DNA from 2 places in the Allocoleopsis sp. genome. Region 2 is predicted to be linked to the other one. Evidence: riboswitches for the same ligand, from Rfam matches in the RefSeq annotation. Region 2 holds a riboswitch; the other holds the start of a gene.

Evidence for each region. A riboswitch is a leader RNA that binds a small molecule or an ion and turns the genes downstream of it on or off. The one in region 2 is predicted to bind cyclic di-AMP.
Region 1: another riboswitch for cyclic di-AMP. It lies ahead of V6C93_RS13535 (glycosyltransferase); the one in region 2 lies ahead of ntrB (nitrate ABC transporter permease).

Annotation. Positions count from the first base shown of each region.
Region 1 covers NZ_DATNPA010000282.1:20,652-23,832, reverse strand. The annotation lists gene pstB (phosphate ABC transporter ATP-binding protein PstB) at 1-279, shown strand, start outside; gene V6C93_RS13535 (glycosyltransferase) at 469-1,746, opposite strand; cyclic di-AMP (ydaO/yuaA leader) riboswitch at 1,905-2,054, opposite strand; gene psb27 (photosystem II protein Psb27) at 2,421-2,822, shown strand.
Region 2 covers NZ_DATNPA010000595.1:4,771-7,951, reverse strand. The annotation lists gene V6C93_RS28575 (OmpA family protein) at 1-846, shown strand, start outside; cyclic di-AMP (ydaO/yuaA leader) riboswitch at 1,007-1,164, shown strand; gene ntrB (nitrate ABC transporter permease) at 1,260-2,111, shown strand; gene V6C93_RS28565 (ABC transporter substrate-binding protein) at 2,281-3,181, shown strand, end outside.

The DNA.
Region 1 (3,181 bases), on a different contig from region 2:
GTATTGATGGATGAACCTTGCTCCGCCCTTGACCCGATCTCTACACTCAAGGTCGAGGAATTGATGCATCAGCTCAAGGAAAACTACACCATTGTGATTGTGACTCACAATATGCAGCAAGCCACGCGAGTGGCTGATATGACTGCCTTTTTTAATGCCAAGGCAACTGAAAAGGGTGGGAAAATGGGCTATTTGGTGGAATGCGATCACACGGAAAATATCTTCCAAAACCCACAGCAAGAAGCGACTAGAGACTATGTAAGCGGACGATTCGGTTAAAAGTGACAGCGACCCGTGATTGAGTGACCCCTGCGGACGGCTGAGTACTCACTGTTTTTGAGTAATACCAAATCCGTTTTGCTCACCCTCTTATTATTTAACGGGTAAGGGGTTGGGACTTCTCATTATCCATTACCCATTACCCAAAAAATTAAAGGAGTGTACGAGTCGGATTTGGTATAAAGTGTATTACGCCGCCACCTGCGGTTTTTGAACAGATTTGACAGCCACTTGAGACATCAGTTTACTGTAAACAGAATTAAGCCTACGAGCAACGCTCTCCCAGCTCATCGCAATTTCTACCCGTTGTTGACCAATTTCACCCAACTGGTCTGCCCAAGCGGGATTGCTCAGGATGCGGTCAATCCCTTGGGCAAAGGCGGCTTCATCTTGGGGTGGCACCAGTAATCCTGTAACTTCTGGGATAACAGTAAACTGCAAGCCGCCCACTTTACTGGCAATTACGGGCGTCCCACAAGCCATAGCTTCAATGGCGACCAGCCCAAAGGGTTCATAGTGACTGGGAACTACACACACATTGGCGGCTGCATAGTAACTGGGTAGCTCAGCATCCGTGAGTCGTCCAGGGAAGAAGGTCATCGCCTCTAGGCCGAGTTCTTTAACAATAGCTTTGATGCGATCGCACTCCATACCGTCACTTTGACCTGGACGGAAACCACCCGCAATAATCAACCGCACATTGGTATTGCCGTTCCACCGGGATTGAGCAATCGCCCTGACCAAAGTTTCGATTCCCTTACGTGGATCGAATCGACCCACATACAGCACCACCTTGGCTTCCGGTGGAATCCCCAGTTGTTCCCGCGCCTCTTTTCGTGCGATCGAGCCCATCCGCTCGATATCTGTACCACAGGGAATGATTTCAATCATTCCTTTAGAAGAAACCAGATTCCGCATATGTTCCTCTTCTTGAGGACTTGTCGCAATAATCCGATCCGCTGTCTCCAGACAAGCTTTTTCCACTGCTAACCGCGTCGAAGCGATCGCAGGAAGGTTACTCACAGCCCGATACTTAACCGCTCCTAACGAGTGGTAAGTATGCACCTGTTTCAAAGGTTGGAGCTTTTTCAGTTCCATCCCGACCCAAGAAGATAACCAATAATTGGTATGCACCAAGGGATACTGGTATCCTTCTTGTTCCTGGAATGCCTGAAATTGCTGTACAAACTCTGGCAGATAGCCAAAGACCTGATCTCGATTAATAAACTTTGCTGGTCCAGCCGTTAATCGGATTGTGCGGCAATTAGGCTCATGTTGAACAATATTCGCTTGATCGGGATCGATTCGGCGAGTAAACATATCCACATGCCAACCCTGTTTAGCTAGTGCTAATCCAACTTGACGCACATAAACGTTTTGCCCACCGGCCTCTTCTTTTCCAATTTCTGCGGCTGGGTCGCCACTAACAGAAATCAACGCAAGACGGCTCTTTTCATTGATAAGCATGATACTTTTTCACCTCATGAGTAGCTGCCCTGGCTTGAACTCAGGAGGTACGATTGATATAGTCATCTTCTCAGAGTCAAGGACAGGTCAACGAATCGGACTAGTACCAGCCAAGGACACTGACGAAAACACAAACATTAATTAATAATGCTGAGCTTCCAGTCTCTTCTCGATGCCGACGGAGTTAGCTGACGGGCTAGGACTGAGAGATGTCCGTCTCCTTTCATCTCCTTAAATGAAGAAGAGATTGAAACAGAAGATGCGCCCCATAAATGGTTCCCCCGTTCCAGTTTCAGTTTTTATATAGGTGCCTTTGTAACCCTGAAACTGAATTAGGCCGACTTACATGAAATACGTTTGAATTACATTAGAATATCATTGTATTGCGTTTTACAGGATTAATCAACATCTCAAGAGGTATCGTTTTCTAACAATTGGTTACTAAATATTGCGCTATCAGCTGATAAAGGTGCTTAAGCACATAAAGCTCAACAGTCAAACGTCAAAAATAGTAATTGCTCTTCGATTCTCTATTACTTAGTCTCTAATTTCCGTGATAGATGGAAGCAGAACGTGGAGTGTGGGTGTAATACAGGTAAGGCGATCCCCGAAAGCACCAATCCAAGATAGGATAGGTTCTAATTTTGAAAATCCGTTTGTTGTGAATCATGCTGATGAAGCGCTATATATCACGTCTTGTTGCCCTCATTTTGGTTGTTGTGATTGGTCTAATGGGGTGTTCCTCAACCAGTGTTGCAGGTTTGACTGGAGATTATCGCCAAGATACGTTGGCCTTGTTGCAAAACTTGAGAACAGCCATTGAATTACCGGAGGATGCACCAGACAAAGCAGAAGCTCAATCAAAAGCGCGTGGAGCAATTAATGAGTTTGCCTCCCGCTATCGGCGAGATAGCTCAGTGACTAACCTCAGCTCTTTCACCACGATGCGAACAGCTTTGAATTCTTTAGCGGGTCATTATAGCTCTTACCCTAACCGTCCCTTACCGCAAAAGTTGAAGAATCGCCTAGAACAGGAATTCCGGCAGGTCGAGAGCGCCCTGAAGCGAGGCGCTTAGAGTTATCCGACTGACATTCCGAGGGTGTGCTACTCCGTCCCGCTTGTGCGTTAGCGCTAGCCTTCTTCGCTAAACGCTAGCGATTCAAAGGCCAGAGAGTACCCCGCTTAGAACTCCCTAAGCTGAGCTACCCGTCAAGAAGACAATTCACGCTAACACCCCACTTAATGGCAGGGGTATTTATCCTTAGATTTTATATCCTTGGAGGGTTTGATCCGTCAAACCCTTCTTTTTGCTTTTAGATTGGCGCAATCTCTGATACGATTTCTTTTTTTGTCTGCGTCCGGAACAATGGGTAAAAGAGGTGAAAGCGGAAAATAGCTGGAAAACTCTAAAATTTCCAATTGGTTAGCAGTCTG
Region 2 (3,181 bases):
GCTCTAGGGATTTGGAGCTTTTTTTCTATTAGAGACAACCGCCGCTGGGAAGCTTATCTGAAAAAACTGAACGCCGAGCCTGGGATTACGGTGATAAATGCCCAGAAACGTCTTGGTAAATATTTTATCTCAGGGTTGCATGATCCATTGGCAGCCGATCCTATCAGGATGATCAAACAAGCCAATGTTAACCCAAATGCAGTCATCAGTCGATGGGAGCCTTACCTCTCACTCGATGCAAAAATAATCGAAAAAAGAGCAGAGGAGTTGCTACAAGCGCCTAAAACAGTGGCGTTGAGAGTCGATGAAAACCGTATTCTCTATGCTACGGGTTACGCTTCTCATGAATGGATTATTGAAACCCGAAAAAGGGCACGATTCATTCCTGGAATTACTCAATTTCAGGACAATCTTACAGAGACGGATTTAAAAGAATTTGAGTCTTTAAAAGAACAGATTGAGAAACAAGTCCTCTATTTTAGTAAAGGTTCTACAGAACTTGAACCCGGTCAGGATGCTACCTTACAGACGCTCGTCAGTCAAATTCAAAAACTCCTAGATTCCGCCTATTCTTTAGATAGAGATATTCAGATTAAAATTTTAGGGCACACAGACAAGGCAGGCTCAAAAGAGGCAAATCTTAGACTAAGCCAAGCGCGTGCTCAGGCTGTTATATCTACTCTTGTATCTCAAGGAATCAACACTACTTATGTTTCTGCCGAGGTGGTAAACCCCAATGAACTTTTGCCTAATGAGCTGACGCAACAGGATGGAGGATTGAATCGCCGTGTCTCTTTTAAAGTAATTCTGACTGATTCCCCCAACAGAGCCACTGCCAACCCCTGAATCAAAAACGAAGTCTGCCGAGTGGGTGCCTGCCTTATTACCTTATTAACAGCACAGCTCCAGGCAATGTCAACTATTTCTTGGGAAAGAGAAACAAAATTGAAAAGCTATGGTATAGTTTTGCATTAACTAGAGTAAGTCAGCCTAATCCAGCGGCTCACCAGGGTAGTAACCCAAACAATCGGTAAAGCTGGAGCGGAGGAACCAATATTTGGGGCGTATCTCTAAACTCTGTTTCGTTTTGTAAGCAGAAGTAGAGAAGGACATCTCTCAGTCCTAGCCCGTCAGCTAACTTCGTCGGCACTGAGAGGAGACTGAAGAGTCAGCATTCTTTGTAATGTCTCGATCTCGTCAGTATCCTGGCTGGTACTGCTCAGGTTGTTTGTACCTGATATTGACAGGAGGCATTGCAAATGGTATTCCAGCTAAATTTGGCTGCGATCCTCACAGTTGCGGCTCAGTCGTCTTGGAAAAAAGCACGACCATTAATTGTCCGAGATGCTGTCTTATTCCCAGCGATTGGGTTTGCAGGAGTTCTCTTGCTGTGGTGGTTTGCTGCCACCTTCTTAAGCGAGTTAATGCCCACCCCGCTTCAAGCACTGATTGATAGCGCAGAATACGCAAACCCTTTCTTTCGCAAAGGCCCTGGTAACTTAGGACTCGGTTGGTTATTATTGGCAAGCTTAAGGCGCGTGTTACTGGGATTTCTCCTTGGCGCTGCGGTGGCGATTCCCTTGGGGTTTCTCATTGGCATGTCCAGAGAAGCCATGCTGATTTTCAATCCCTTGGTGCAAATTTTTAAACCCGTATCCCCTTTGGCTTGGTTGCCGATCGCACTGGCAATCTTTAACCTAGCAGAACCCTCGGCAATATTTGTCATCTTTATCACCTCGTTGTGGCCCACGATTATTAACACGGCTCTCGGCGTATCCAGCATTAACAAAGATTATTTGGATGTAGCACGAGTGCTGGAAATGCCCCGTTGGCGACGAGTTACAAAAATTATTTGGCCTGCGAGTTTACCCTACATCTTCACCGGGTTACGCATCAGCTTAGGGATTGCTTGGCTGGTTATTGTTGCTGTGGAAATGCTCACCGGTGGTATCGGCATTGGCTTCTTCGTGTGGGACCAATGGAACCGCTTAAATTTGAGTTCGGTGTTTTTGGCAGTGGTTGTGATTGGCGTAACCGGCCTAGTTCTTGACTATGCCTTGGGCCAATTTCAAGCTTGGGTGACTCGTCGCCCAGTTCAAGCTTCTCGCTAAAGCTTTCAGAGCAACTGACAATGGATTAGCTTCAGCTACGAGGGTAGCTGATTCATCTTGCGACTACTAATCAACAACAACTGAGCAAGGGAGAGCGGGAGAATCCTTCAACTTACTCCCCAGGATTATCAATAAACTATCACCCCATCCCCAATCCCCTAATACCGCCATGAATTCTTTGAATCGACGAAGATTTCTGCAACAAGCAGGCGCATCGGCAGCAGGATTGGCCTTATCCTCTTGTGCCATCAAGGGCGTTACTGCACCCGATCAACTCTCCGCAGCAGCCTTAGCCTTAGAACCCGTTGTAGACCCCAGAACCCTAGAAAAACCCAATCTTACCGTTGGGTATGTGCCCGTTAATGATTGTGCACCGTTTGCGATCGCCTGGGAAAAAGGCTTCTTCCGCAAATACGGACTCAATGTTAAACTCAGCCGCGAAGCAAGCTGGGCCAACTCTCGCGATGGCGTTATTTTTGGGCGTCTCGATGCCGCACCTGTGGTTTCTGGGGCAGTTACTAACGCCAGAATCGGTGCTGAAGGTGCCCGCCATGCGCCCCTTTGTGCAGCGATGACGATTCATCGGCACGGCAACTCCATGACCATGAACAAAAAAATGTGGAACTATGGCGTCCGTCCGTGGCGAGACTACAACGGCAACTTAGAAGAATTTGGCAAGGATTTCCGAGGCTTCTTTGACAGCCAACCCCCAGAACAACGTATTTGGGCAGTTGTCTTAAGTTCTGCCATCTACGAATATTTTGTTCGCTACTTATCTGCCGCCGCAGGTGTCAATCCCTCAGACGAGTTTCGGGTGATCATCATTCCACCACCCCAGATGGTGAATAACGTGCGGATTGGGGCAATGCAAGCCTACATGGTGGCAGAACCCTGGAATACGCGAGCCATCACAGGTAACGAGGGGGTAGGCTTTACGTTTGCCCAAGGGAAAGAACTCTGGTACGGACACCCAGATAGACTCCTAGGGGTCATGGAATCCTTCATCAAGGAAAACCCCAAAACCTACCGCAGCCTGGTCAAAGCGATGATTGAAGCTTGCCAGTATTGCA